3 regions of the Clostridium omnivorum genome follow, and region 1 is predicted to be linked to each of the others. Evidence: riboswitches for the same ligand, from Rfam matches in the RefSeq annotation. Region 1 holds a riboswitch; each other region holds the start of a gene.

Evidence for each region. A riboswitch is a leader RNA that binds a small molecule or an ion and turns the genes downstream of it on or off. The one in region 1 is predicted to bind glycine.
Region 2: another riboswitch for glycine. It lies ahead of bsdE14_RS12935 (APC family permease); the one in region 1 lies ahead of bsdE14_RS02340 (GrdX family protein).
Region 3: another riboswitch for glycine. It lies ahead of bsdE14_RS01725 (sulfide/dihydroorotate dehydrogenase-like FAD/NAD-binding protein); the one in region 1 lies ahead of bsdE14_RS02340 (GrdX family protein).

The regions. Positions count from the first base shown of each region.
Region 1 is NZ_BRXR01000001.1:511,613-522,337, reverse strand. Features, by position in the region: gene bsdE14_RS02360 (N-acetylmuramoyl-L-alanine amidase family protein) at 1-412, shown strand, start outside; gene bsdE14_RS02355 (Cof-type HAD-IIB family hydrolase) at 558-1,379, shown strand; gene trmL (tRNA (uridine(34)/cytosine(34)/5-carboxymethylaminomethyluridine(34)-2'-O)-methyltransferase TrmL) at 1,427-1,894, shown strand; gene bsdE14_RS02345 (DegV family protein) at 1,909-2,748, shown strand; glycine riboswitch at 2,894-2,994, shown strand; glycine riboswitch at 2,998-3,054, shown strand; gene bsdE14_RS02340 (GrdX family protein) at 3,168-3,545, shown strand; gene trxB (thioredoxin-disulfide reductase) at 3,571-4,503, shown strand; gene bsdE14_RS02330 (thioredoxin family protein) at 4,588-4,920, shown strand; gene bsdE14_RS02325 (glycine/sarcosine/betaine reductase component B subunit) at 5,033-6,319, shown strand; gene grdA (glycine/sarcosine/betaine reductase complex selenoprotein A) at 6,384-6,851, shown strand; gene grdB (glycine reductase complex selenoprotein B) at 6,881-8,188, shown strand; gene grdC (glycine/sarcosine/betaine reductase complex component C subunit beta) at 8,379-9,926, shown strand; gene grdD (glycine/sarcosine/betaine reductase complex component C subunit alpha) at 9,954-10,725, shown strand, end outside.
Region 2 is NZ_BRXR01000001.1:2,727,794-2,738,518, reverse strand. Features, by position in the region: gene carB (carbamoyl-phosphate synthase large subunit) at 1-300, opposite strand, end outside; gene bsdE14_RS12955 (carbamoyl phosphate synthase small subunit) at 408-1,451, opposite strand; gene bsdE14_RS12950 (pirin family protein) at 1,814-2,623, opposite strand; gene bsdE14_RS12945 (winged helix-turn-helix transcriptional regulator) at 2,897-3,208, shown strand; gene bsdE14_RS12940 (ClC family H(+)/Cl(-) exchange transporter) at 3,435-5,006, shown strand; gene bsdE14_RS12935 (APC family permease) at 5,105-6,454, opposite strand; glycine riboswitch at 6,616-6,707, opposite strand; gene bsdE14_RS12930 (GNAT family N-acetyltransferase) at 6,924-7,676, opposite strand; gene bsdE14_RS12925 (MATE family efflux transporter) at 7,678-9,030, opposite strand; gene bsdE14_RS12920 (resuscitation-promoting factor) at 9,357-10,379, shown strand; gene bsdE14_RS12915 (QueT transporter family protein) at 10,655-10,725, shown strand, end outside.
Region 3 is NZ_BRXR01000001.1:365,128-375,852, reverse strand. Features, by position in the region: gene bsdE14_RS01735 (sigma-54-dependent Fis family transcriptional regulator) at 1-689, shown strand, start outside; gene bsdE14_RS01730 (2,3-butanediol dehydrogenase) at 883-1,956, shown strand; glycine riboswitch at 2,201-2,294, shown strand; gene bsdE14_RS01725 (sulfide/dihydroorotate dehydrogenase-like FAD/NAD-binding protein) at 2,424-3,311, shown strand; gene gltA (NADPH-dependent glutamate synthase) at 3,405-4,787, shown strand; gene bsdE14_RS01715 (hypothetical protein) at 5,578-7,212, shown strand; gene bsdE14_RS01710 (hypothetical protein) at 7,209-7,595, shown strand; gene bsdE14_RS01705 (DMP19 family protein) at 7,725-8,288, shown strand; gene bsdE14_RS01700 (SMI1/KNR4 family protein) at 8,426-8,860, shown strand; gene bsdE14_RS01695 (bacteriocin immunity protein) at 8,882-9,100, shown strand; gene bsdE14_RS01690 (HEAT repeat domain-containing protein) at 9,231-10,725, shown strand, end outside.

The DNA.
Region 1 (10,725 bases):
TATTTCAGTACATATAAATAGCAATAAAGAAAGTAAATATAAAGGTGTGGCTTCCTACTATTATTTCAATGATAAAGGTGAGCAAAAGGATGAAAGAATGGCACTGGCAAAGACAATGCAGAAGGAAATTCTAAAAAGTGATAATTGGTATGATAGAGGTATAATAAAAGATAGGCTAGCAGTTTTAAGATATAGTAATGTTCCAGCAGTGCTTTTAGAATGCGGCTTTTTAAGTAATGAAGAAGATAGAGATAAGCTTTCTAAAGAAGAAGTATTAAAGAACTTTGGTAACAATATTTGCAATGGTCTTTTAAACTACTTGAATTCAGATAAAAATAAAGGAATAGATTATTACAATAAATCAAAAACTGATATGAGTAGGGATAAAACTGCAACTGCAGATGACAAATAAATGTTGGTAAAGCATATAGGGTATATTATAAAAAGAAAAACCTATATGCTTTAACTTTTTTTGATATAAAATTGAAGACTTTGTTATAGTTTAGTATATTTGCTATAATTAATCTGACATCATAAAAGCAAGAGGAGCTGATGAAATGTATAAATTATTTTGTACAGATATGGATGGAACTCTTTTAAATAATGAAGGTAAGGTTAGCGAAGAAAATAAAATGGCAATAAAAATGGCACAGGATAGAGGAGTAAAAGTCGCAATATGTACCGGCAGATTGTTTACATCTGCAAATTATTTTGCAGAAATTGTTGGCACTAAGGTACCGCTGATATGTGCAAATGGTGCCTATGTGAGGGAGAAAGACAAGGATGAGATTATTTATATGTCAGTACTTGGTGCAGATAATTGCAAAAAGGTTTTAAGTATTGCAAAAAAATATGGATTGTATCCACATTTCAATACATCAGATACAGTATTTACTGAAAAAATAATATATTCCTCAGAAGTATACTTTAAGATGAACAAGACTCTACCAAAAGAGATGCAGATAAAAATACAAGTAGTTAATAATTGGGAAAAGACTTTTGAGGAAAATAAGGAATGCATTTTAAAATGTATTGTTGTTGATGATGATATTGAAAAGATAAAGAGTGCTAAAAGCGAATTAGCATTAGAGGATGAACTAGAAGTTGTAAGTTCTAGGGAAAATAATATTGAGATTATGTGTAAAGGTGTAAGCAAAGGTAGAGCCGTAGAAATATTAGCAGGGTATTATAATATTAATAAAGAAGAGGTAATATGTATCGGGGATAATGAAAATGACATATCCATGCTTAAATATGCAGGTTTAGGAATAGCTATGGCTAATGGAGAAGAGAAAGTTTTAGAAATCGCAGATTTTATTACAGATACTAATGAAAATAGTGGCGTAGCTAAGGCTATTGAGAAGTTTATACTGATATAGTATAATTTGTTTTATTGAATAAATGAATGTTTTAGGAGGCGTAAATTTTGAATTTAAATATAGTTTTATTTGAACCTGAAATACCACAAAATACAGGAAATATAGCAAGGACTTGTGTACTTACCAATTCTAAGCTTCACTTAATAAAGCCTTTAGGCTTTAGCTTGGATGAAAAACATCTTAAAAGAGCTGGACTTGATTATTGGCAGTATTTAGACATGGAAATTTATGAATCTTATGAGGAATTAAGAGAAAAGTATAAGGATTCAACTTTCTATTTTTCTACTACAAAGGGAAGCGAAATATATACAGATGTGCAATATAAACCAGGAGATTTTGTAGTTTTTGGACGAGAATCTGCTGGCCTTCCTGATAGAATTAGAAATAGCAATACTGAAAATTTAATAAGAGTGCCTATGCTAGAAACCAGCACTAGATCATTAAATCTCTCAAACACTGTAGCAATACTTGCATATGAAGCACTACGCCAGATGAATTTTCCAAACATGAAATAGAGGGGGATGAATGAGTGGAGAAGATTAAGATTATAACGGACAGCACAGCGGATTTACCAAAAGGACTTGTGGACAAATATGATATTGAAGTATTACCGCTTGTAGTGTCCTTTGGTGATGAAAGTTATTTAGATGGTATTGATATAAACTTCAAAGAACTTATAGCTAAAATGAATCAGAGTGATATATTTCCTACTACGTCACAGATAAATCCAAACAGGTTTTATGATGTATATAAGAAATATTTAGAAGAAGGATATAAAATCTTATCCATTCATATATCCTCTAAGATGAGCGGCACATTTCAATCTGCATGTATCGCAAGAGATATGCTTGAAACTAGTGATATAACAGTAATTGATAGTGTAAATGTTACTTCAGGACTTGGCTTAATTGTTTTAAAAGCATGCAGGCTTAAAGGTGAGGGGAAGAATATAGAAGCTATTGAAGATGAAATTAAGAGGGATATTCCTCATGTTAAAAGTGCATTAGCGTTTGAAAGCTTAGAGAATTTGGTTAGGGGTGGAAGACTCTCTAAGACGGTTAGTGTTATAGGAAGTGCATTAGGAATAAGACTTATACTTGAAGTGAAAAATGGAGAAATAGCTGTTATGGATAAGGTTAGGGGAACTAAAAAGGCTATTAGAACATTAATTGATTATGTTCATGAAAAAAGAATTAAGCAAGGGGAATTTTGCATGGTTTTAAATGCAGAAAATCAAGAAATATTAGAGGCTTTAAGAGAAAACATGTTACACAATAGACAGGAGTTTATTGAAGCTGAGGTAGGCTGCGTAGTAGGAACTCATTCAGGCACAAGGGCTGCTGGTGTTTTTTTTATAGAGGAATACTAAAAGTGAATTAATGGCTTCAAAAAAGTTAAAAATTTAACATAAATATTTCATAAACCAGTAGAAATATTTCTAATAATGTTATATAATGATAGTGAAAAGGATAACATTTAATTAATTCAGATTTTTTAAATTAATAATGATATGGATGATATTATCGGGAGAGGGTCTTTTAATGGACGGCCGAAGGAATAAGCTCAACTAGCCGAGTTGTGTGAATCTCTCAGGCAAAAGTACCGATAATGGACATACCTCTGGAAAGCTAATGAAGCACCGAAGGAGTAAATCTCTCAGGTTAACAAGACAGAGTACAAGGGCTATATTGCCTTTGCATTCTGTTTTTTTATTTTCAAAAAAGTTCCTAATTTGCACTGCTGTTTACAGAAAAACAAGAAAATTCTTTATGGACAAGGAGAAGACTCATGATAGAACCTATGATAATAATTACTAACAATCCAATGGCAAAGGATAAATTTGCACAAAATTGTACAGTTGAATACATTGAAAAAAATGTAATGGAAGTATACAAAAAAGTTAGGGATTATGTTCATAAAGGACACAGAGTATTAACTCACCCGCTAATGAGTAGTATAAAACCGAATGAAATTCCTTATAGAACGGTTATTATATCCAAAAATGCGGATAATACTATTGATGACTTTTCTTTAAACATAATTGAAGAAAGCATAAGTGCTTTAGAAAAATTTTTAAGAGATTTTTCAGTTCCAAATTGGAACGAAAGAGTATTAGAGGACTTTAAACTTATTGATTATGATTTAATATACAATGTATTAAAATAACATTAGAAAATGAGGAGGAATAACTATGGCTCACATTTATGACACCATAATAATTGGCGGAGGACCTGGTGGTTTAGCAGCAGGACTTTATGCTGCAAGATCAAAAATGGATACTCTTTTAATAGAAAGAGGAAAATTTGGAGGTCAGACAGCTACTACTGATGAATTAGAGAACTATCCAGGATCTATAGAAGATTGTACTGGACCATCTCTAATAGAAAGAATGAGAAAACAAGCAGAAGAATTTGGAACTGCATTTGTAAAGGATGAAATAACAGAAGTTGATTTCTCAGGCAAGATTAAGAAGGTAGTTGGAAAGAAAGAAACTTATGAAGCTAAGACTATAATAATAGCTACTGGAGCTTATCCAAGACTTGCTGGTTTTAAAAATGAATTAGAGCTTAGAGGTAAGGGAGTTTCCTACTGTGCAACTTGCGATGCAGATTTCTTTACTGAATTGGATGTAGCAGTTGTAGGCGGAGGAGATTCCGCATTAACTGAATCTCTATATCTAACTAAATTTGCTGAAAATGTTACTGTAATTCATAGAAGAGATCAATTTAGAGGAGCTAAGTCAATTCAAGATAAAGTTCTTAGCAATCCAAAAATAAAAGTTATATATGATTCCGTAGTTGATGAAGCTAAGGGAGATGAAATATTAGAAGGTCTTGTACTTAGAAATGTTAAGACTGGTGAAGCTAGTGATTTAAAGGTAGATGGATGCTTTGTATTCGTAGGATATCTTCCAATTACAGAACTATTTACTGGAAAGATTAATCTTGATGAAACTGGATACATTATTACTGATGAAGATATGAGAACTAATATACCTGGAGTATTTGCTGCAGGAGATGTTAGAAGAAAATCTCTAAGACAAGTAATTACAGCTTCAGCTGACGGTGCAATTGCAGCTACAACTGCTGAACACTATATAGAAAATGAATTTAATGAGGCTTAATTCATAAATAGGTTGCATTAAATTTATATATACTATTTTTTAATAAAGGTTTAGTTAATCTATTATTAAATGGAGGGAAAGAAAATGATAGAATTAAATAAGGAAAATTTTGAAGAAGAAGTTATTAATTATACTGAAAAACCTGTATTTGTAGACTTCTGGGGAGATAAGTGTGAAATATGTAAAGAACTTATGCCTGGAGTACATGAATTAGAACACAAATATGGCGACAAAATAAAGTTTGCTAGTTTAAATATTGGTGTTGCTAGAAGAGTTGCTATAGCTCAAAGAGTTTTAGGACTTCCAACTATGATAATATACAAAAATGGAGAAAAAATTGATACTGTAACTCCAGATAAAATCAGTACTTTAGAAGATGTAGAAATCTTCATAAAGAAAACTTACGACGTTCTTTAAGAATAGAAAGTGGAAAATTCACCGCACTGCTTTTTCCACTAAATTACTAAAGTAATTACAACTACAAAAGTAGTTGAAAATTATAAACAAAAATTATAGGGAGGTGACCGCTTTGCGTCTAGAACTTGGAAAAATATATATAAAGGATATCCAGTTTGCAGCTGCAACAAAGGTTGAAAATGGAGTGCTTTATATAAACAAAGAAGAGTTATTAAAGGAAATTGGCGGAGATGAAAGATTACAATCCATCGATGTAGATTTGGCAAAGCCTGGTGAGGAGACAAGAATAATTCCAGTAAAAGATGTAATTGAACCAAGAGTTAAAGTTGAAGGAAAGGGTGGCATATTCCCTGGATTCATTAACAAGGTTGATACAGTTGGTTCAGGAAGAACTCATGTTTTAAAGGGAGCAGCTGTTGTTACTACTGGTAAAATAGTTGGTTTCCAAGAAGGTATTATTGACATGAGTGGTGAAGGAGCAAGATATACTCCATTCTCTAAGACTAACAATGTTGTTATTATCTGTGAACCAAAAGATGGAGTTCTACAACATGAACATGAAGAAGCAGTAAGAATAGTTGGATTTAAAGCTGCTACTTATCTTGGAAAAGCTGGTAAGGATATTCAGCCAGATGAAGTTAAAACATATGAGACATTGCCATTACTTGAACAAGTTAAGCAATATCCAGACCTTCCAAAGGTAGTTTATGTTTATATGCTTCAAACTCAAGGTCTTCTTCACGACACTTATGTTTATGGAGTAGATGCTAAGAAGATAATACCAACATTTATATATCCAACAGAAGTATTTGATGGTGCTATAGTTAGTGGAAACTGTGTTTCAGCTTGCGATAAGAACCCATCATATGTTCATATGAATCACCCAGTAATTGAAGATTTATATGAAAGACACGGAAAGGATTATAACTTCCTTGGCTGTGTAATAACAAACGAAAATGTTTACCTTGCTGATAAGCAAAGATCTTCAGATATGACTGCTAAACTTGTAGAATTCTTAGGAGCAGATGCAGTTATAGTTTCAGAAGAAGGCTTTGGTAATCCTGATGCAGACCTAGTTATGAACTGCAACAAGATTACAGATAAGGGAATAAAGACTGTTCTAATAACTGATGAATATGCTGGTAGAGATGGAAGTTCTCAATCACTAGCTGACTCAACTCCAAAGGGAGATGCAGTAGTAACAGGAGGAAATGCTAATGAAGTTGTTACACTTCCTGTAATGAAGAAAGTTATAGGACACCCAGAAGCAGCTAACATAATCGCTGGAGGTTATGTAGGAAGCTTAAGAGAAGATGGATCTATAAATGCAGAAATTCAAGTTATTACAGGAGCTACTAGTGAAGTAGGATTTAACTACTTAACTGCTAGAGGATTCTAATAACAAAAAAGATTTTAATAACGGTAATATACATCAAATAGAATTTATTGAAAGGAAGGATATTATGTTAAAGGATAAAAAAGTTATCGCAATTGGCGATAGAGATGGTATACCAGGACCAGCTATTGAAGAATGTGCTAAATCCGCTGGTGCTGAAGTAGTATTCGCTTCAACAGAATGCTTCGTTTGAACAGCTGCAGGTGCTATGGATCTGGAGATCCAACAAAGAGTTAAAGACATTACTGAAAAGTATGGTGCAGAAAATGTAGTTGTTTTAATAGGTGGAGCTGAAGCAGAAGCTTCAGGACTATCAGCTGAGACAGTAACTGCTGGAGACCCAACTTTTGCAGGACCACTAGCAGGAGTTTCACTAGGCCTTGCAGTGTATCATGTAGTTGAGCCAGAAGTTAAGGAAGATTTTGATGCAGCTGTATATGATGAGCAGTGCGGAATGATGGAAATGGTTCTAGACGTAGACGCTATAATAAGTGAAGTTAAGAACGTAAGAGATCAGTATTCACAATACAAATAAAAAAAATACTCCGAGAGGGGGGAGCACACTTGATACGTGTCGTTCACTATATTAACCAATTTTACGCCGGTATCGGTGGAGAAGAAAAAGCAGATATAAAGCCAGAAGTTAGAGAAGGATTCGTAGGACCAGGTATGGGACTTAATGGTCTTTTAAAAGCTCAAGGCATTGAGATAGTTGCTACAGTTATATGCGGAGACTCATATTTCAATGAAAATATGGATCAAGCTAAGGCTGAAGTAATAGAAATGATAAAGGGTTACAACCCAGACCTATTTATAGCAGGACCTGCATTTAACGCAGGAAGATATGGTGTTGCTTGTGGAGCTATTGCTACAGCAGTACAAGAAACTCTAAATATACCAGCATTAACTGCTATGTATATAGAAAATCCAGGTGCTGATATGTACAAGAAATTTGTATATATTGTTGAAACTAAAAACAGTGCTGTAGGTATGAGAGACGCTCTTCCTAAGATAGCTAAACTTGCAGTTAAGCTAGCTAAGGGTGAAGCAATAGGAGCTCCTGCTGAAGAAGGATACATTGAAAGAGGAATAAGAAAGAATTTCTTTGCTACTGAAAGAGGATCAAAAAGAGCAGTTGACATGCTTGTTAAAAAGCTTAAGGGTGAAGAATTCGTTACTGAGTTTAAAATGCCAGTATTCGATAGAGTAGAACCAAACCCACCAGTAGCTGATATTACTAAGGCTAAAATAGCTATAGTAACTTCAGGTGGTACAGTTCCAAAGGGAAACCCAGATCATATAGAATCCTCCAGTGCATCTAAGTTTGGTAAGTATGATATTGAAGGAGTTAATGATTTAACTTCTGAAACTTATGAAACAGCACACGGTGGATATGACCCAACTTATGCTAATGCTGATAATGATAGAGTTATACCAGTAGACGTATTAAGAGAATTTGAAAAAGAAGGAAAGATTGGTTCCCTTCACAGATACTTTTATAGTACAGTTGGTAATGGTACAGCTGTTGCATCATCAAAGAAGTTTGGAGAGCAAATTGCTAAAGAACTTATTGCAGATGGAGTTACTGCAGTTATATTAACGTCCACATGAGGAACTTGTACTCGTTGCGGTGCAACGCTTGTTAAAGAAATAGAAAGAGCAGGTCTTCCTGTTGTTCATATGTGTACAGTAGTTCCAATATCTCTAACAGTTGGTGCTAACAGAATAGTTCCAACAATTGCTATACCTCACCCACTTGGAAACCCAAGCTTAGATAAGAAGGATGAGTATGCTTTAAGAAAGAGATTAGTTGAAAAAGCTCTTAGAGCACTTGAAACTCCAGTTGAAGGACAAAAGGTGTTTGAAGACTAGTAAAGGTTAATTAAAAATATAAATAAAGTAAAAAGTGGAGAAGTGGGGAAATGACATAATTTAATTCTCCTAATTCTCCATTTTTTATAGATAAAAAACAGAGATGACAAGATTAAATATTTATATATATCAATATTTAAAGAGACATACAAAAAAGTTATGCCTCTATAAGGAATAAGGAGGGCAAAATATGAGTTTCCCAGTTATTAAAAAAGCATCTTATATCCTAGTTAATACACCAGATATGATAACTCATAATGGTACAACTCAAACATTAGAAAGAGAAACTAACCCAGATTCAGAATACTTAAAGCAAATACCAGAACATTTAAGAAGTTTTGAAGAAGTTGTAGGTTATGCTCCTAATCAAACTTACATTGGAAACATGACACCTGAAGAATTGAATGTTAGAAAAAGACCATGGCATAATGAAAATGTAGAAGGTGCAAACAGATTCGGTAAATTTGGAGAAATAATGCCACAAGACGAGTTTTATGGACTTATGAAGCTTTCTGATGTTTTTGACTTAGTAAAGCTTGAAAAAGAATTTACTGACAGAGTAAAAGCTAAGTTTGATGCACATCCTGTATTAAAGACAAAAGTTGAAGCTTTAGGTGAAGGTGAAGCTGCTGAGAATATTGCAGCACTTGTTGAAAATCACTTAGCTGAAGGATTATATGAAGGCGAAAAATTAGTTGGATGTGTAAGAAGAGCGCATGAATTTGATAAGAATCTTTCATCACATATAATGGTGGAAAATTTAGCTGTAAAGGCATCAGGAGTACTTGCTCTTATGCATTTAGTAAATGATCCAGAAATTAATGTTGATGAAATTGAATATATAATTGAGTGCTCAGAAGAAGCTATTGGTGATATGAACCAAAGAGGCGGCGGAAACATAGCTAAGTCAATTGGAGAAGTTGCTGGCCTTAAAGCTGCAACTGGTGCTGATATGAGAGGCTTCTGTGCTGGCCCAACCCACGCACTTATAACAGCTGCTTCATTAGTTAAATCAGGGATTTACAAGAGTGTTGTAGTTGTGGCTGGAGGAGCTACTGCAAAGCTTGGTATGAATGGAAAAGACCACGTAAAAAAAGGACTTCCAGTACTTGAAGACTGCTTAGGAGGATTTGCAATCCTAGTTACTGAAAATGATGGCATAAATCCAATATTAAGAACTGATGTAATAGGAAGACATACAATTGGACATGGAGCTTCACCACAAGCAGTATTAGAAGCATTAGTACTTGATCCACTAGATAAAAATGGACTAAAGATTACTGATATCAATAAGTTTGCTCCAGAAATGCAAACTCCTGATATAACTGAACCAGCAGGTGCTGGAGATGTACCTACTCAAAACTATAAGATGATAGGTGCTCTAGCAGTTAAGAAAGGACAATTAGATAGAAAAGATCTTCCAAGTTTTGTAACTGAACATGGATACCCAGGATTTGCTCCAACTCAAGGACATATTCCATCAGGAGTGCCAATAGTTGGACATGGAAGAGATAAAATGCTTGCTGGTGAAATGGATAACTTTATGATAATAGGTAAAGGAAGCTTATTCCTTGGTAGAATGACTAACCTATTTGATGGAGTTTCAATACTAGTAGAAAAGAATAATGGAAATGCTGAAGCTGCTGAAGGTGCAGGAGTAAGCAAAGATGAAATCAAATTAATGGTAGCAGACGCTATGAAAGATTTTGCTGCTTACTTAACTGATAAAAAGCAGTAGCCTTCCTATAAAAAAAGAGGTGATACAATGGATACAAACATGGCTTCAAAAATGATTGCTGAAGTTTTTAATGAAATTGCTGACGGAATAAAAAGTGGAAGCTTCGGTAAAAAAGTAAGAATAGGATTAACAATATTAGGCTCCGAGCATGGTATTGATGAAATGATAAAAGCAGCAGTAATGGCATCAGAAAAATATGATGATTTTAAAATAGTTTTAATAGGGCCTAAAAATGAGTCAGGACTTGAAACTATTGAAGCAAATACTGCTGAGGAAGGTCATAAACTAATGACTTCGCTTCTAGAAAAAGGCGAATTAGATGGTTGTGTAACTCAGCACTTTGATTTTCCAATAGGAGTGTCTACTGTAGGAAGAGTTGTTACTCCTGCTAGAGGAAAAGATATGATCATTTCTACTACCACTGGTACTACATCAACAAATAGAGTAGAAGGAATGGTTATGAATGCTATATCAGGTATAGCAACTGCTAAAGCACTTGGAATTAAAAATCCAAAGGTGGGAATTCTAAATATTGATGGTGCAAGAAAAACTGAAAAGATATTAAAAGAAATTCAAGAAAAAGGTTATCAGTTCCAATTTGCTGATTCACTAAGAGCTGATGGTGGAGCTGTAATGAGAGGTAATGATTTACTTGCGGGTTCACCTGATGTTATGGTATGTGACTCATTAACAGGAAACTTGCTTATAAAGATATTCTCATCCTTTACCACAGGTGGAGATTATGAAACAGTAGGCTTTGGTTATGGACCAGGAATTGGTGAGAACTATGATAAGCTAA
Region 2 (10,725 bases), 2.2 Mb from region 1:
TACAGATAAGTTAAGGCCTGTCTGCCCTCCAACTCCAGCTATAATGCTATCAGGTCTTTCCTTTTCAATTACTTTTTCTACAAATTCTACTGTAAGAGGTTCTATATAAACCTTATGTGCTACTTCTTTATCAGTCATTATAGTAGCAGGGTTACTATTTACTAAGATAACTTCAATTCCTTCTTCTTTTAAAGACTCACAAGCTTGCGTTCCTGAATAATCGAACTCTGCAGCTTGTCCTATTACTATAGGACCTGAACCTATTACTAATACTCTTTTTATATCCTTATTTAATGGCATAATGCTCCTCCTCACATTGCTGACCAACAATTATTATAAATTGCTGTGTCTTCTGGATTTTCTTACTTAAACAACTATCAATTTTTATATCTCCAATAAGTTTTAAACTAAAGCTCTAGGAACTTATCAAATATTTTGTTTATATCCCTTGGACCAGGACATGCTTCTGGGTGAAACTGAACGCTATATATTGGCAAACTATTATGTCTCATTCCTTCAACAGTTTCATCATTCATACTTACATGTGTAACTGCTGTATCCTTAGGTAGTTCACTTACGTAGAATCCATGGTTTTGTGAAGTAATATAAACTCTGTTTTCTTCTAGGTCCATAACTGGATGATTGCAGCCTCTATGACCAAACTTAAGCTTTTTAGTTTTTCCACCTAAGGCTAATGCTAAAAGCTGATGCCCAAGACATATCCCTGCAATAGGTTTTTTGCCTATAAGCAATTTTATATTATTAATTACTTTATCTAAATCCTCTGGATCTCCAGGACCATTTGATAAGAATACTAAATCTGCATTGTATTTAAGTATTTCCTCGCAGCTTGTATCTGCTGGAAGAACAGTTATTTTACAACCCCTTTTTCTAAAGGATCTTATTATATTTGATTTAATTCCAAAATCTAAAATTGCTACATGCTTTCCATTTCCTTCAATGGTGTATGGCTCTTTTACCGTTACATTCATAACTGCATTTTTATTGCTAAAATTCTTCAGCTTTTCATTTATATAACCTTCACTTAACTCCTCTAAGGTTATTATGCCCTTCATAGTTCCATTGTTTCTTAACACCTTTGTAAGAGCTCTTGTATCCACATTTTCTAATGCCATAATTTTATGATTTTTAAGATAGTCGTTTAAATTTATCTCACATCTAAAGTTATTAGGGTAATCACAAGCCTCCCTAACTATAAATCCACGCACTTTAGGGCTACTAGATTCTGCGTCCTCAAGGTTAAGTCCGTAGTTTCCTATCAAAGGATAAGTCATTGTAACTATCTGTCCGTAGTAAGACGGGTCAGTTAGTACCTCCTGGTAGCCTGTCATACCAGTATTAAATACAACTTCTCCAACTGTCTCCTCAAGATAACCTAGCGCATTGCCTTCAAATATCATTCCATTTTCTAATATAAGTTTTGCTTTCATTATTAACCTCCAAATTACTAATTCATAGAACTTATGTTTTTACTTATAATTTATGAACTATACCTAAGATTAAAAAACATAAAAATAAAAGGACAACAAAGAGAATAATAATACTATTCTCCTGTTATCCTTTTTATGTTTTCAGGTTAATAATTACTTTTTTAATCCATTTATTTTCAGCACAAAAAAATATAGTCATCCTACATACCCCTTTCTGGCCTCACAGGACCAATTTAAAGCGTACTTTTAATAAAGAGTTTATGACAAATTTCCTTTGCTGTCAAGTTTTTTTGCATAAACAATAAATATTCTGCATAATTATAATTTTCTAAAAAATCTCTTCCTACAGCTTTTCTACATTACTATTTATCAAAGGAACCATCATTAAAATCATCAATAGCCTTAAGTATTTCGTCCATAGTATTCATTACGAAAGGACCATACCTTGCAACGGGTTCCTTTAATGGATCAGCACTTATATAAAGCACTCCAGAATTTTCACCATGTATTTTAATGTGAGATGCCCTTTCTATAAGACATAGGTCTCCAGCTTCTATTTCTAGTTTTCCTTCTTCGGAACTTACTGTAACTTTACCAGAATGTACATATATAAGAGCTGTTTCTCTAGTTTCCTTCTCAAAGAAGCCCCCATTTAGCCTTACATCCATATAGTCTACTGGAATATAGGATTTAATTGGGCCAACTGCATTATCATAAGCTCCAGCAATTATTTTAACATCACTTCCATTCTTTAAAACCTGCGGAATCTCTTCTGCTTTAATATGCCTGTACTTAGGCTCTACCATTTTGTATTTGGCAGGCAGATTAACCCATAGCTGATAACCCCATAGCTGTCCATTTTCCATAGCTGGCATTTCCTCATGAAGTATTCCTTTTCCTGCCGTCATCCACTGCACTTCACCTGATTTTAAATTTCCTTCATTTCCTTTTGAATCTCTATGAGTAAAGCTCCCCTCAATCATATAAGTTATAGTCTCTATTCCTCTATGAGGATGCATGGGAAACCCAGCAGCATAATCAGAATTATCATTGCTTCTAAATTCATCTAAGAGAAAAAAAGGATCTGCATGGTCCAGTGAACTAATTGCAATAACTCTATTAAGGTTTACTCCCGCTCCATCTTTAACTCTTTCTCCTTTTATAAGTTTCATAAAAACTCCTCCTTTTCTATTTACTTTTTTAACATTTTATATTTGGGCTTGCTTATTTTTAAAATAATGATATAATTAAAATATCTAAACTTACTTTATGTAAGTATAATACTATAAGTAATAAACTTATGTCAAGTATATTTGTTATTTAACTATATTTACTTTTTTTATAACAAATATAGAATAAGTATGTTAAAATATATATTAATATATTTTAAGTTGAACTATAATATTAATTTATAAATATTAATCCAAGTTAAGAGGTGAATAAAAATGGGAGATTTTCATCTATGTCCTAGATTTGAATGCGCTTTTGGATTGTTAGGCAAAAAATGGACTGGACTAATAATTAAAGTACTTCTTGATGGTCCTAAAAGATTTTGTGACTTAAGAAGCCTAATTCCTGAGCTTAGTGATAGAATGCTTACTGAAAGATTTAAAGAATTAGAAGCAGCAGGAATAATAAAGAGAAATGTTTATCCAGAAACCCCTGTAAGAGTAGAATATGAACTCACAGAAAAAGGAAGAGAATTAAAACCTACTATGGATGAAGTTCAAAAATGGGCTGAAAAGTGGGTAAAATAACTATTATTTAAGAACGGCTTGAATTATTTATTAATTCAAGCCGTTTCAACTATAATTTTATGAAAGCACCACATCTGTTTGTTCCTTATAATTTATATGAAAAAGTCTCCTTGATTAAACTCCTCAAATTAACCATTCCAATATAGTAATTTGCTTTATTAAAGTGTCAGAGCTATAATAAAACTTGTGAAATGAAGCAAATAACTAAAAACAAGGGGGTTGCATAATGGATAATACACGCAAGAATAATACAATAAACACATTATCTCATTGGCAAAACTTTAAACTTAAACTATTGTTTGAAGGTATTTTTGTAGGTATGCTTTCAGGATTCTTAATTGTATTTTATAGAATCGTCCTAGAAAAAGCAGAAGAATTAAGAAACTTCATTTTTAAGCTTAATATCCCCAGATACAAACTTATGCCTGTTTGGTTCTTTGTATTAATCATATTAGCATATGTTGTTGGGATGTTAATAAAAAAAGAACCTCTAATTAGTGGAAGTGGAATTCCTCAAGTAGAGGGTGTACTTTTAGGAAAGATCAATATGAATTGGCTATCAGTAATTATAAAAAAATTTATTGGTGGTGTGATTTCTATTGGAGCAGGTTTATCTCTTGGAAGAGAAGGTCCATCCATTCAACTTGGCGCTGCTGTTGGGCAAGGTGTTGGTAAGGTTTTTAAAAGGATAAAACTTGAAGAAAAATATCTTATTACAAGCGGAGCTAGTGCCGGTCTTGCTGCAGCCTTCAATGCACCCTTAGCAGGCGTTATGTTTTCGCTTGAGGAGGTACATAAGCATTTTTCACCATTGATTCTACTTTCAGCTATGTCAGCCGCTTTAACCTCTGATTTTATTTCAAAACATTTTTTTGGATTAAAGCCAGTTTTCAGCTTTCATAATGTAACTGCTTTACCTCTTGAAAAATATGGTTATATTATTTTACTTGGAATTATTGTAGGAATTTTTGGAGTTATATATAACTATGCTCTTTTAAAAACTCAGGATCTCTATAGCAAAATAAAATGGTTACCTGTAAAATTTAGGCCTATGGTTCCGTTTATAGCTGCTGGATTTTTGGCTTTATTTTTGCCTCAAGTACTAGGCGGAGGCCATTCCCTTATCGATTCTTTGACTAATGGAAATTTTACAGTGAAAATGCTATTTATTATTCTTATAATTAAATTCTTTTTTTCTATGTTGAGCTATGGCTCTGGAGCACCGGGTGGAATATTTTTTCCTTTACTAGTTTTAGGAGCTTTGACTGGTGCTATATATGGAAATGCATTAGTTCATTTTTTCGGTTTTGACCCCAAATATATAAATAATTTTATAATGCTGGCTATGGCTGGATATTTTACGGCTATTGTAAGAGCGCCTATTACCGGCAGTATCTTAATTACAGAAATGACAGGAACCTTTTCAAACTTGCTTTCATTAAGTGTAATTTCTTTAGTAGCCTACGTAGTGGCAGATTTGCTAAAATCTGAGCCAATATATGAATCACTGCTTGATAGGTTGTTAAAGAATAATGGACAATATGAATTTGAGGGAGACAGTAAGAACAAAGCTTTATTAGAAATACCAGTTTGTTTAGCTTCTGTAATGGACGGTAAAAAAGTTAAAGAACTTAGACTTCCAAAGCATTGCTTGCTAGTAGGTATCAGACGAGGAGAAAAAGAGATTATACCTAAAGGTAACACTGCCATTCAATCTGGAGACTGCTTAATTGTTTTAGTAAATGAAAATGAAGCAGCTGAAACAAATGAAGAACTTTTAGAAATGAGTAGAAACTAAACTTTATATTATTGCAAAAAATAGTGGTAAACTCAAATAAGAGTTTACCACCTGAAAATAAAAAGTGCCAAAAGGCACTTTTTATTTTTCCTATAAATCTACTTATTAGAGCTCTTTTTAATAGCCATATAAACTGGCAAGCCAACAAGAGTAACAACTATTCCAAATAATGCATACCTTGTATCTGTTATCAAAGTACTTATTATTATATATATACCTCCTGCAATTCCTATTATAGGCACAATTGGATATAATGGTACGCTGTAAGTTCTAGCTAAATCCTTGTGCTTTTTTCTTAAGATAAATATTCCACCCACAGTCATAACGAAGAATATCCACATTACGAAAACTGCAAGATTCGTAAGTGTATCAAAAGACCCACTAAGAACATATAAGCACGCAAGAACTATCTCAAAAACAAAGGCATTTATTGGTGTTACATATTTATTACTAACTTTCCCAAAGAACTTTGGAAATGGAAATAGATTATCTTGGGCCATAGCAAAAGGAACTCTTACACCTGTCATTAGATATCCATTCATAGCTCCAAATATAGAAATCATAATACCTGCAGCTATGAGTCCAGCACCTGAATTACCAAAAAGTATTACTGCAACATCAGAAGCAGGTTTTTGAGAGGCAATAACCTTTGAAACTGGCATAACATTTACAATAGCCATATTTATTAAAATATAAACTACTATAGTTATTGATAATCCTAATATTATGGATTTCGGAAGGTCTTTTTTAGGATTTTTAAGCTCTCCAGCCATGTTTCCTACACCAATCCACCCATCATATGCCCATAGAGTTCCCAGTATTGCTGCACCAAACCCTGCAGCACCCATCGAGGTACCAGCAGTCACTGGAACAGAAAGACTATGCGCCTGGCCTTTAAGCAAGCCAAAGATTATAATAACAAATATAGGAATAAGCTTTGCAATAGTAGCAACAAATTGTACCTTACTACCTAGTTTAGTAGATAAAACATTTATTATCATTATGAAGAATAACATAAATATAGCAAGAATTTTTTGCTGTGCTCCAGTCATTGGAATAAAATAAGTAGCCTGTGTAACAAAAACTATAGATAGAGCAGCGGCAACTCCTGGAACATATATAAGGGTCTGCATCCATCCAAATAAGAACGCCCATTTTTCACTATAAAGCTCTTTTAGATAAACAAACATTCCACCAGTCTTTGGAATTGCAGCAGCAATTTCTGCTACTGTAAGAGCTGAGGCCATTGTAATTATGCCCCCAATAACCCAAGCTAGCACCCCTAGCTTGGGAGTTCCGGCATTTTTAAAAACTGTAGAAGCCTTGAAAAATATACCAGAACCAATTACTACCCCTATAACCATTGTCATTGCTTCTAATAATCCTATTTCCTTCTTAAGTTCCTTTGAGCCCTTCACTTCATTTCTTTGTTGCTTTTCAGCTTCCATAAATACACCATCCTAAACTATTTTTCATTGTTTCTATAAAAAAAGCCCCTAATTTATTATTCCCCAATAAATTAATTTTCTTGAATACTATAGCCATGAAAAAGCAATTTTATAAAAATGTATAAAAGGACAGGGAACAAAGTCGCATAAAAAATAATGCTACCTTATTCCCTGTCCTTTTATCTGAAAGTTTCCTCAAATTTAAGTTGCTCCTTTGATGCCACGATTAAGCGGTCTCTCCAGGGTTGTGTCAAATTATTGTACTTGACCTGAAAGCTTCGGAATAAATATTGAGCATAATTTATTCCTTTCTTCTACGGTTATCTTTTTAAGATATCTCCAACAATTATCATTCACAATATTAACTTTACTGCTTAATTTTATTAACAAATAAGCAAATAGTCAATGAGATTTATACCCTGTTTTTCCATTATAAAGCTTCTAACTGTATCACCATATATTTATCTTATTATTCTTCTGGATTTCCTACTCTAATACCAAACCAATCTACTTTTCCACATTCCACAAATCCACATTTTTTAGCAAGGCCTGGTGACATTCCATTTCCCTCTATTATGTGAAGATATGGTACATTGCCTTTTTCAATATGCTTTGCAGCAATATCTATAGTCACATCCTCAGCATAGCCTTTTCTTCTATGCTCTTCCTTTGTATACATAATACCTAAGGAATTATCATCGTGAGTAAGTACCCAGCATACTATTTCTCCATCCTTATATACAGCTGAAGATGGTCTATTTTGTATATCATCTTTAATAAAATTAATTGAATTTTCGCCTCTAAAGGTATAATAATAGTCTATAGTTTCAGCATCCTTTATATCTATACTTTGGACTTCATTTTTTATTCTAGTTAAATCTAAATTCTCCTTGGGTAAATAGTATAATGTACATGGGTTGCACCAATCCACTTCATAATGCTCTCTTATACTGTCTGCAATTGATCTATCTATACCTGCAAAGCCATAATAGCCATCCTTATTAAACCTTTCAATTACTTCTTCAAGAAAAGAACTATTTTTAGAATATAAATAATTCATATACCCCTTGTTTACTAATATCCCCGTTGGGTCTTGGGGGTTGTCTACATAGATTTCAGCCTCAGGCCTATTTTCAATAACTCCTAGTATATTTAAATTTATAAGTAAATCTTTTTTTAGGAATTCAGTTATAATCTTAGAGCTTTCAGTACGTGTAAGCATATTAAATCACCCTTTCTTTCCATCTATTCTGCTTAAAGAAAAAAACTATAATAATTGCCTCTATAATTACAGATAAAGCAATTGAAATCCATACACCGTTAGTGCCCATATGAAATCCTCTAGCAAGTATGTAAGCTATAGGCAATTTTAGAAAAACATTTGCTATTATCGAAGATATCATAGGTGGAAAAGTATCTCCGGCACCTTGAAATACCCCTCCGTATATTGTTGGAAAAATTACAAATACAACACCTAAATAAACTATCCTTAAATATGCAACTCCAATTCTAGTCACATTAGCATCTGTGGTAAAAAGCCTCATCATTGATCCTGGTAAAAAGAAATATGGTATTGAAAAGATAGCCATATTTATTACTGCCAGCTTTATTCCTTCTCTTATAATATTGTTACACCCCTCAACATCTCCCTTTCCAAGACTCTGTCCTACCATTATTGCAATAGCGGTAGAAAGACCCACTAGAAATATAAAGGTATAATTAAAAACCTGCCCGCCTGCACCAAAAGCTGCTGAGCCATCCTTTCCTCCAACCTCATAGACAAGACGTACCATGAACATACCGGTTAAAGGTCTAGCTAATTGTTGTAGGCAAGCCCAGCCTCCAATTTTAAATATTTTAAAACTTGTAGAAAATTCAAGCTTCATACTTGCTAAAAAGCATTTTAAGCTTTTATTGTATAGCTTTTTTATAAGAATATAATTTATTGTTACAAAGGAAAAAATGGTAGACAATACCGCAGCTAAGGCAGCACCTCTTATTCCTAAGTGAAAAACAAATATTAAAAGTGGTGCAAGAAGCATATTAAGTATATTTGAAGCACCAAATACATAAAGTGGCGTTCTTGTATCCCCTAATGCCTGCATTATTGTTCTCAAGGCTGAATTTAAAAACACAAAAATTGTCCCTATAAACAAAACCGATAAGTATTTATAGGATAAATCTAGAATTTTAGCTTCTGGGTTAAACATAAGTATAATTATAGGCTTGGTATATATATAACAAATAATGCTAAGTATGCCACCTATAATTGCAGACAGTAAAAAAGACTCTGAGCTATACCTTTTTACTTTATCCATATTACCTTCTCCATAGCTCCTCGTAACAAGTGCTATAGTCCCTGCTGATACCAATGTAGACATTACAAAAACCACTGTAGTAGCAGATTGCCCTAAAGATGCAGCAGCAAGTTCATTTGTTCCAAGCTTGGATATGAATATCATATCTACTGTTCCTAGTAAACTTTGCAGTATCATGCCAAGCATTACAGGCCATGAAAGATAAAATATCTTCTTTAAATCAGGTGTAAGATCAATCTTTTTTATTAATTGCAGCATATAATTTGTACCATCCTTAATTAATATAAATGCATGCCTTATTTATTCACCAGATATTAACAAATTCCTTCTTTTATTAAATTAAATATTTTCGGCACTGCAAAATATAACTTTGAACAATTGATACTAGTCCCCTTAATATTTCAGTCTTTTTTGGGAGTGTTAGTAATATAATTGAATAAGACGGATATGTAAATTGAAGCTGCAAATTGCATTAACAAATATATTCAAAATATTAAATCCATGCAATTTAAATCCTTCAAATTTGACAGAATCAAAAAAATGCTATATCATCTTCATATATTTACCAATATAGATAGGGGGAGATGGCCATTATAAATTTCAAAGCTTTTCTTGAAAAGAAAAGAAATAAGACCATTTTAGCTTCTCTGGCGCTGGTGACATTAATTACAATTCTAAGCACTTTGGTATGGGTTAAATTAAAAACCATTACTGTAGTAATTGACGGAAAACCCATTAAGGTTATAACATTTAGCAACACTGTTGAAAAGGCATTAAAAGATAAAGACATAGCTGTGGGTCAAAAAGATAAAGTATCTCCTAGTTTAAATGCAAAAATAGTTAACAAAGATACTGTTAACATTAAACGGGCAGTAAGCATTAAGGTTGTTGTAGAAGGAAAAGAAACAGATGTACTCACTGCAGAGGATACTGTTGAAGCCATGCTGAAGGCTGAAGGAATAACTTACAATCCACAGGATAAAGTTACTCCTGAGCTTAATACAAAGCTTGATGTAAATATGAATGTAGAAGTAGTAAAGGTTGAAACTAAAACCTTTAAAGATTCAGTTCCAGTTGAGTTTAAAACTGTAATGAAAACCGACCGAGGTTTATCAAATACAGTAAAGAAAACCGTTCAGGACGGTGAAAATGGTGAAAAGCAGATTGTTACAGATGTAACCTATGAAAATGGAAAAGAAGTAGCAAGAAAAACTGTTAGTGAAAAAGTAACTAAAAATCCTACAGATAAAATAGTAGTACTTGGAACTTATCCTGATAAACCAATTTCAAGAGGTGGAGATCCTCTACCTTATAGTAAATCTTTCAGAGCTAGAGCTACTGCTTATAGTGCTATTCGCGGCATAGGCAGAACATATACGGCTTCCGGTAGACTTGCTGTAAGAAATCCGGACGGTTACAGTACTATTGCTGTTGACCCAAGTGTTATTCCACTTGGTACCAAGGTATTTGTGGAAGGTTATGGTTTTGCCATAGCAGCCGATACTGGTACAAATATAATTGGAAAAACCATTGACGTGTTTTTTGATACATATGGTGAATCAACAAATTGGGCAGTGAAATATGTAAATGTTTATGTACTAAATTAACGATTTTTACATATATTGAACAATTGCATATTTGCACTAATTATGCTATTATTATTTTCAGAAAATAAAATAAGACAGTTCGTAACCATCCTGTCTATAAACAAAACTAGGGTACTTACTACTTGTTAGTAGTATATTTTGTATTTGATGGGGCTTTGTGCCCCTTTTATTTTGCAATTTTTTAATTCAAAATAAAAGAATACAAATAGTATTAAGTTTATAGGGCAGCTTATGCCCTTTTTTTATTTTTAAATTTATCTTTAGGAGGCAGCAAATTGCAGCAAAAACAGAGTATAAAACAAATATCATCAGTTAACAAAATTACTATTTCCGGAATTGTTATGGC
Region 3 (10,725 bases), 150 kb from region 1:
GAGCGAGTAAAGAGGGACACCCAGGAAAGTTTGAGTTAGCTGATGGAGGAACTATCTTTTTAGATGAAATTGGTGAATTACCTTTAGATATTCAATCAAAGCTGCTAAGAGTGCTTGATAATAATAGAATTTCAAGAGTAGGAGGAACTTACGAGAAACAATTAGATGTAAGAGTGATTTGTGCAACAAATAGAGACCTAAAGGAAGAAATTAAAAATAGAAGCTTTAGGGAGGATTTGTTCTATAGATTGAATGTAGTTAACATTAAAACAATACCTCTAAGAGATAGAAAAGATGATATAGAAGCTATAACTTATAACTTTATTAGTAAGTTAAATCTAAAGAATGAAAATAAGGATAAAAGGCTGAATTCAGATTATATAAACCATCTTAAGGCTTATGAGTGGCCGGGTAATGTTAGAGAATTAAGGAATGTGGTAGAAAGAGATTACTATTTAAGTGAATCTGTAGATATCTTATCTCCTACCCAGCTTGAAAAAAGTATTCAGTTAAATAGTGAAGAAGCTGAAGAGCAAGGTGTTATTACTATGCAGGTGCTAGAAAGAGAAAACATAGAAAAGGCTCTGCAGTGTTGTAAAGGAAATATAGTTGCAGCAGCAAAGCAGCTAAATATAAGCAGAGCTACTTTGTATAGAAAGATTAAAAAATATAATATTAACAATGTTTAAATATTAGTGTGTCATTTTGAGAGTGATAATTTGTAAAGTCTCAAAATGACACACTAATTTTTGTATCATTTTGAGACTGCTTTTTTGTAATTGCCTATATTCCATAAGAAAATGTTTGGCATGAATGTTGCTTTATAAAAATGTGAAGAAATTAACAACGATGTTAATTAAATAACATGATGGAGGAATATTTATGAAAGCAGCATTATGGTATGGAAAAAGAGATGTAAGAGTAGAAGAAATTGAAAATCCTAAAGTTTTACCAGGTACAGTTAAAATTAAAGTTAAATGGTGTGGAATATGCGGATCGGATCTTCACGAGTATTTAGGAGGTCCTATATTCATTCCAGTAGGACAACCTCACCCTTTAAGTAAAAATACAGCTCCTGTAGTACTAGGACATGAGTTTTCTGGAGAGGTAGTAGAAGTTGGCAAGGGAGCAGATAAGTTTAAAGTAGGGGATAGAGTTACTGTAGAGCCTATTGTAGCCTGTGGAAAATGTCCAGCCTGCAGAGAAGGAAAGTATAATCTATGTTCATCCTTAGGATTCCATGGATTATGTGGCAGCGGAGGAGGACTTGCTGAATACACTGTGTTCTCAGAAGAGTTTGTACACAAAATACCAGATAATATGTCTTATGAACAAGCTGCTCTTATAGAGCCAATGGCAGTGGCACTTCACTCTATAAGAATGGCAAATTTTAAAACTGGAGATACAGCAATAGTTTTGGGTTCCGGGCCAATAGGACTTGCGACAATTGAATGTTTAAAGGCTGCTGGTGCAAAGCTAGTAGTAGTTCTACAGAGAAAATCAATAAGACAAGAATATGCAAAAAGAGCAGGCGCAGATTTAGTACTAGATCCAAACCAAGTAGATATAGTTGAAGAGGTTAAAAAATATACTGACGGAGTTGGAGTTGATGCAGCTTTTGAAACAACAGGAGCTCAAATTGGTTTTGATATTGGATTAAGCAGTTTAAAATATGAAGGAACTTTGGTAGTAACTAGCATTTGGGAGGAAGGGGTTAGCTTTAATCCTAATGTGCTTGTATTTACAGAAAAGAAGATAGTTGGAACTTTAGCATATAGACATGAATTTCCTGCTACTATAGCTCAAATGAGTGATGGCAGAATAAAGGCTGAGGGTTATATAACTGAAAGAATACTGTTAGACGATATTGTAGAAAAAGGCTTTGGTGCTCTAACAGGACCAGAAAAGAAAAAGCATGTAAAAATACTTGTGACACCAGATAAATCACTTTTATAATAATATGATTTTTTATAGTAACACTTTTTAGTGAATTCAAATATAAAATATTTGAATAGATAATTGACAAAAAAAAATACTATACCTATAATTGAAATGTATAGTAATGCAAATGATTACTGTAAAAAACTTCATATTGGTGAATGATAATTATTGGAGATATCCTATTAAGGATAACCGTAGGAGAAAGGAATAAAACAAGCTTTATGTTTATTCTGAAGCTCTCAGGTTTTTTACAATAATTTGACACGCCCCTGGAGAGACCACTTAAATGTGGCATCAAAGGAGTAACTTGATTTATTAAGGAAGCTTTCAGATAAAAGGACAGGGTGTAAAAGGCGGTATTTTTCTACGCTTTTTACGCCTTGTTCTTTTGTTTTGCACAAGTATCAATGATTAAAAGCTTTAAAATCATGGAAATGGCACGGTTAAGTTGCCCCGTGTTCCAAGTTATAAGGAGGATGACTATGTATAAAATAGTAGGAAAGAGATTATTAGCACCACAGATTTACTTAATGGATGTAGAAGCGCCAAGAGTAGCAAAGTCAGCAAATCCAGGGCAGTTCTTAATAGTTAAAATGGATGAAAAAGGTGAAAGAATTCCACTAACTATTTGTGACTATGATGAAGAAAAAGGCACAGTAACAATTGTTTTTCAAACTCTAGGAACATCAACTAAGCAGATGGCAAACTATGAAGTAGGGGATTATTTTTCTGATTTTGTTGGACCACTAGGCCAGCCATCAGAAATGGTACACGAAAATTTGGAAGATTTGAAGGATAAGAATGTGATATTCATAGCAGGAGGAGTAGGTACTGCTCCAGTATATCCTCAGGTTAAATGGCTTCACCAAAGAGGAATTAATGCAGATGTTATTATAGGAGCTAAATCAAAGGAATACGTTATTCTAGAAGAAGAAATGAAAGCAGCTGCAGGCAATTTATATGTAGCTACTGATGATGGTTCCTATGGCTTTAAAGGCATGGTAACTAATCTTTTAGAAAAACTAGTTAAAGAAGAAGGAAAGAAGTATGATTTAGTAGTAGCTATAGGGCCTATGATAATGATGAAATTTGTAGCAAAGCTTACTAAAGAGTTAGAAATTCATACTATAGTAAGCATGAATCCAATAATGGTAGATGGAACAGGAATGTGCGGAGCATGCAGGGTAACTGTTGGAGGCGAAACTAAATTTGCCTGTGTAGATGGTCCTGAATTTGACGGACACCTTATAGATTTTGACGAAGCTATGAGAAGACAAGCAATGTATAAAACTGAAGAAGCAAAGAAGCAGTACAGAGAACAGGAAAAGCATGAAGGACATGAAGGTGGCTGTGGTTGCTGCGGCAAATAGTTAAATATTTATATATAAGAATTTAATTAGTTAAGAAATATTCTAATGCTAAGAGTTGGAAAATGTTAGAGAAATAGCAGGAGGTTATTATTGATGGATAGAATGAAAAGAACACCCATAGCAGAGCAAGATCCCAAAGTAAGAGCTACAAACTTTAAAGAGGTTTGTTTAGGATATACAGAAGAAGAAGCAAAGCAGGAAGCAGCTAGATGTTTAAATTGTAAAAAGCCATTGTGTGTTACTGAGTGCCCTGTAACTATATCAATACCTAAGTTTATTGAGCAGGTTAAGGAAGGTAATTTTGAAGAGGCAGCAAAAATTATATCAAAATCTAGTGCGCTGCCAGCAGTATGTGGAAGAGTATGCCCACAAGAAGTTCAATGTGAAGGAAAGTGTATACTAGGCATAAAAGGAGAACCTATAGCTATAGGAAAGCTTGAAAGATTTGTTGCTGACTGGTCAAGAGAGCACAATGTTGATTTGTCAGAAGCTGCAGAAAAGAAGGGCAAAAAGGTAGCCGTTATAGGCAGTGGTCCTGCAGGACTTACCTGTGCAGGAGATTTAGCTAGAATGGGCTATGATATAACTATATTTGAAGCTCTTCATGAACCAGGCGGAGTATTAGTATATGGAATTCCAGAGTTTAGACTTCCAAAGGATTCAGTAGTAAAGCATGAAATAGAAAATGTTAAAAAGCTGGGCGTAAAAATAGAAACTAACGTAATCATAGGAAGAACTATAACTATAGATCAGCTTTTAGAAGAAGAGGGCTTTGATGCAATATTTATAGGTTCAGGAGCAGGACTTCCTAAGTTCATGGGAATACCAGGAGAGAACTCAAATGGAGTATTTTCAGCTAATGAATTCCTAACAAGAAATAACTTGATGAAAGCCTTCAAGGAAGAATATGCAACACCAATAAGAGTAGGTGAAAAGGTAGCTGTAGTTGGTGGAGGAAATGTAGCAATGGATGCTGCAAGAACAGCGTTAAGACTTGGAGCAGAAGTGCATGTAGTTTATAGACGTTCAGAAGAAGAGCTTCCAGCAAGAGTAGAAGAAGTACACCATGCAAAGGAAGAAGGAGTAATCTTCGATATGCTTACAAACCCAACAGAGATACTAGCAGATGAAAAGGGCTGGGTAAAGGGCATGAAGTGTGTAAAAATGGAGCTTGGCGAGCCAGATGCTTCAGGAAGAAGAAGACCAGTAGAGGTTAAGGATTCTGAGTTTGTAATGGAGCTAGATACAGTAATAATGTCACTTGGAACTTCACCAAACCCATTAATATCAACAACTACAAAGGGTTTAAGTGTGGATAAGAGAAAATGTATAATAGCACAGGAAGAAACAGGAGAAACCACAAAAGAAAAAGTATATGCTGGAGGGGATGCTGTAACAGGCGCAGCTACAGTTATACTTGCCATGGGAGCAGGAAAAAAGGCTGCCAAGGCCATTGATGAATTCTTAAGCAAATAAGTTATAGAAAGCACAGTATTAGTCGTAGATTAAATACTGTGCTTTTTTATTTGGTTTGTAGAATAAAAGGAGGTGAAATAATATATTGCCTTTATGGCAATGAAAATTTTGGTACTACTAGGAATTCTAAAGGTAGACTTGCGAAACAAACCTATTAGGGGTCTTGTGGTAAATTACTTGAATTTGCATCAAGCTGCTAAATGGAAATTCCTATGACTGATTTTTTCTATAAAGAATTGAGAAAAAGAACTAGAAAATAAGATAGTGTTATATTTGACTTAAGCTAAACGGAACATTTGAGGGGTATAATAAGAAATATAAATTTTGTAAGAGTAACATAAAACGCAAATAATTTTTGTGGTAGTTAATAGTATTATTCAATAGTGATAAGATTAAAGTTAAATCAGGAGAGTGGATGAAAATACTATGTTCAATAGGTTCTGAAAAAGAGCATCAAGTAATAAATGTATTCAAAAATCACAAGATTGTTGAATAGACAGGTAATGGGAACCTACATTTTTAATTATGAGCCTAGTAGAAAGCTTAAAACTTAGGGATTAGGCATACTATAGCTCATATTAATTTATTGTGAAAATTCCTAAGGGGGTGGCGGAGCTATCCCTCTATTTATTTAATGTATATATCAGTTCACTAATAGTAGCAATGCAATACTTATTTGATATGCCATAACTTAGGTGTTATGATACAATAATATAAGAAATAAATCCCTGTAGTTACATTATTAGTAGTTATTAAACAATGCCTATAATAAGATAATGGAGATGAGTATATGGCAAGCAAGTTAAGCTTAGAGTTAAAAAATATACTTGGAAAGGGTGCATTTTCTGAGATTGGACATCCAACCGGATTTTACTGGAATAGGGATAGAACAAGGTTTGCCATAGCAAGCTCTTTTGGCTATATTCAGTGGTCAGCCAGAGGAATGACTACGAGGATGCGATTAAGATATAGAGTTAGTATATATGAAACTAAGAATATAAAAAGATTAGCAGTATTGGATGATTTACATTATCCAATTAATGATATAGCATTTCATCAACATTTAAATCTAGTAGCTATTGCAACGGGGTGTTATGATGGAGGATACTTTTTCGAAGGTGATTTAGTTGCGTGGGACTATAAGGATAATAAACATAGATCACTTCTCCAGGAATCTCGAGAGGTAGTTAAGTGTAGCTTTGAGGATGAGGGGGATACACTAAGCTTTATAATCAAGCCAGCAACCGAGGAAGATGAGGATGGGAATAGCATCGAAGATAAACTTTATGGGTATAAAACCAATAAGTATCTAGAGGGTAAAATAATATTAGAAGAGTCGGCAGAAATTACTTTAGATGAGGCAAAGGATTATGAGAAAGTGGCAATTATGAATGCCCTTGAAATTGAAAAGTTATTAAAGACACTCGCCTTAGAAAATAACAATTATTATGAGGAGAGAATGCTAATATGGGATTTAATATGGAGAAATTCAGATGAAATAATCTGCACAGGAAGTAAGTTTGCTCTAGAGTTATGGAATACGAGGGGAGAAAAGAAATTACACATTGATGAAGTTGAGAATGGTGTACAGCTATTTATGGTACCTAATGGAGAAAAAGTGCTGATAAACGTAAATAACTATAATAATTTATTAGACATGAAATTATCTCAAGGGTCAAGTATACATGAAGTTGAGATTGAATCTAGAAAGCTGACAAAGAGAGTATCAAAGGATTATCCTCTTAGTTTAAGTTTATCATCAGAAGGGTACTTTCTTGCGAGAAATTGTGATTGCATGCGAAGTAAGAAGAAAAGCGTAGCAAGTGACTTCATTCTTGATAACAATTTAAATCAAATTGAAAGTTATTATTTTGGATACTATGATTTTATTAATAACTATATACAGATTAATGGAAAGCCAGAATTGTTTTTTATTCAGGGTACCCCAAAAGAGAGTCACGAAAATCAGTGGGTATGTACTATAAATCCTATAACTAAAATTATAAGAAGGCTTTTTCCTTTAGAATGGAATGAAAAACGTAACTATCACCTATTTAGTGATGGAGGATGCTATTGTGAAGATGAGTTAGGAGAAGCTTTAGTTCTAGCTACAAGAATTTACAATGGACGTGGCAATGGGGATACAATTCTAATGAGGAGAGATCTTAAAAAGGGCAATCTAACTTGGGAGGCTATTTTTAAGAGCCAAATTACAGCGCTTGTTTTTAGTAAGGAACATTCATCCATTATATTTGCACTAAGTGAAGGAAAGATAGGAGCAATATCCAGTATTAATGGGCTGATTGAGTTTATGGACGAAGTTACTATAGATGGAGTTCCAAGTGTAATAATGTCCTTAAGTTATTATAATGGGAACATTGCAGGCGGAACTGTAGATGGAATGATAATGCATTATAAGATATGAATATGGAGTTGGGTAAAATGAGAGAACAGAGAGCTATAATAATACCTATTAACGTGTGGCAAGATCCACAAGGTGATATTGTGTTAAATACGTCCGAAAGAGAATGCATGGTATTCTTTGGGTGCTGGGATGAACAAGGTGATCCAGCTAATTATCTGGGAAAAATATCATTTAAGAACTGTTGGGCTTCTAAATATACGCATTCACAGTTCCTACCATATAAAATTTATGGAGACAAAGCTCATTCGTACATATTAAAGATAGAAAACTCTACATGGTTGAGAGACTTAATCGATGAAAAAAGAGGATTATATCCTGGTGATATTCATATTGGGCTTTCATGGAATAAGAAAGAGTATATTCATTTTGTAGTTCAGGGGTAATGCTTACATAGATATTATCGCTACAGAATTTAATATAGAGATTATTCCTAGAGAGCGTGCTGGAAATTTAGTTAGATTAATTGATGAGGCATAGTTGTATTTATAACAAATATTATAGGAGAGTAGGAAATGAAGGAAACTAGTATTTATGTGAAAAAGTTGATAGGGATAGAAAATTTAAATAACATAAAGGCTGAAGAGATACTTGAGCAAGTAAGTACCAATTTATATGAAAAGAGCAATTATCAAATTAGAGATAATGATATATTTGATAATTTGCCAATAATCATAAAAGATACTATTCTACTAATTGATTTTGATACTGAACTCAATATGAACGGTATTTTAGGCTTTTTAGAAAACTCAACCGGATTATATCTAGATGACACTATGGAAGCCTTAGAAAGAATAGGAGCAACTGAAGATTATGAAATATTAAGAGAGATAAAAGGTATAATGCTTAGATATAACCTCGATACGAAAAAGATGCGAAGCAATGTTAATAAAGGAATAGAGCATGAAATAACAAATTTTTTGAGAACTCATGGACAGGAATATCATCAAATGGCAGAAGAAATAAGCATTGCTGCAGATGATTTATATCTTTATCATAATGAACGAAATATATTTAAAAATTTGACTGTATATGTGGATTTGAATAAAGATAACCTGATAAATGAGATATCGAAATAAGAAAACTTGCAAGTTTTTTGTCTAGATAATTGGATAAGATAGGATTACCATATAATTGGTGATGGATTTAAATGCTCTAGTAAAAATAATTTGAATTACTTTTATATAACATAGATATGATGATAAGGGGAATAGCAATGTGGAAAGAATTTATTAGAAATTTATCTGATGAATATGAATTTCAGGAACCAGCAAATGAAAAAGAAATAATTGAGGCGGAAGAACAGCTTGGTGTAAGGTTACCAGATGATTTAAGGAAATTACTAAAGGAGTCTAACGGAATATTAGGTGAATATCGTATTAGCTTAATTTGGGACATTAAAAGAATAGTACAAGATAATTTAAGTTTTAGAAATTCGAGCGATTTTAAGGAATTATACATGCCTTTTGACTGCCTATTGTTTTTTGCTGATGCAGGGAATGGTGATCAATTTGCATATACAATACTCAATGGGATGATAAGCAAGGACGACATATATGTTTGGAACCACGAAGATGATAGTAGAACGTGGGTTACATCATCTTTAAAATGGTTTATTGATGGCTGGTCAAGTGGACAAATTAGCATCTAATACATATTAGGTGGTGGGGTTATGAAAGAAAAATTAAGTAAAAACGAATTGATAGAGATTGTGAAAAGAATTATTAATGTAGAAGGAACCGAAGAAGAAATTGATGAGATGATTGAAGTTTTTGAAAGAAATGTACCTCATCCAGCAGCATCAGATTTAATTTTCTACCCTGAAAAAGGTGAGGTAACTCCTGAAGAAATAGTTGAAGAAGCGCTAAATTATAAGGCAATTAGTTTATAACATAACTTAGTAAAGATGGGGTAGTTTGAGTATTAACAATTTCATATTATGCTATGAGTTAAGAAAAGGCTTTATAGCCAAGAGTAAGCTAATATTTTCCGTGAAGAGGACGAAAGAAGGTGGTCATAATATGATTAAAAAAATTATGGAGATAATTGCAAACAGCAATAAATCGAAACAGATAAAGGGAGATAATCTGGTAAGCTTGCAGCAAGCTAATAATATAAAGAATACAAGGCTTATCGAGCTGCTTAATGACAATATTAAATTGTCAGAAATTCCAGATGTCTTTCAACTATTACTTAGTAGTGATGAAAATATAAGGCTGCAGGCTGCTGAAGTTCTTAACCATGTTATGAGTGCTTTAAGCCCTACTAGGTTGATTAAAGTAGATAAAATATTTAGAGAAAGAAGCTCCTATGACTGGCAGTATGATTGGAGAAATAAAAATCCTAAAGAATTGTTTCATCCTTTAATGTCAGAAGAGGAGAAGGTTTCAATATTAGGGCTGAGTAGTTTTCACCCAAATGGATATTTTAGAGAAAAGGCAATAATAGCCCTTTCGGATATGAAAACTGGTGGTGCAGTACCTTATCTCTTAATTAGAACAAATGATTGGGTAAGACCAGTAAGAAGTATCTCAAAAGAGCAACTACTGAGATATATAACGTCTGAATATGCTGCGTATTTTGTAAGTAACCTACCGTTAGTATTAAGGCTGAAAGAATGTTCAAGAGATGAACATATTGATATCGTAGATGCAGTTGTATCAATTATATCTAGCGTAGAAGGCTCTCATATACTAATAAGTGGGCTACAGACAGCTGATCCAAAGATAAGGTTAGCTTGCTATAAAATAATTCTCCAAACAAAAGTGGCGAACAATAGAACTATTATAAATCATTTAATAAAAGATACTAATCCATACAATAGGCTGTTTGTACTTAGGAATATAAGACCAGAAATAACACAGGATGAGTTTCTTGATATTTCACAATTATTACTTCATGACAAGTTTGCTCAAATCAGGATTTTTGCCCTTGAATTATTGTATTCTTTTATGCCTGAAGAAGCTATAACTATACTAGAAAAAAGCTTGTTCGATAATAATCAGTCAGTAAGGGAACTGTCACGATATTTACTCTTAAAACATAACAAATATGATTTTGCAGCAATATACCGTGATGCAATACAGAAAAATGAGAGCTTATACCCTAGTATTTGTGGACTTGGAGAGACAGGGAACATAAATGATTCAGAGACTATAATTAAATTTATGGGATCTGATGTTGTTAAGATAGTAAAGGCTTCTATTAATGCATTAGCTAGATTAGATATACAAGGATATAAAGAGGAAATAATTATATACTTAAATGATGATAGAGCTGGTATATCTAAGACTGCTAGAAGGGTCCTAAGTAAAGAGATTAATGCAGGTGATGCAGATACTATATATAGAATATTTAAGAAAGCCACTTATGATTATGTAAAGATTAACTCCTGTATTCTTTTATGCTCATTAAGTAAATGGAATGCTATTAGATATATTATTGAATTTTGTGCAGATGAAAATGAATATATTTCATTACTTGGGCAAAGTGCACTTGAATGTTGGAAACTAAGGT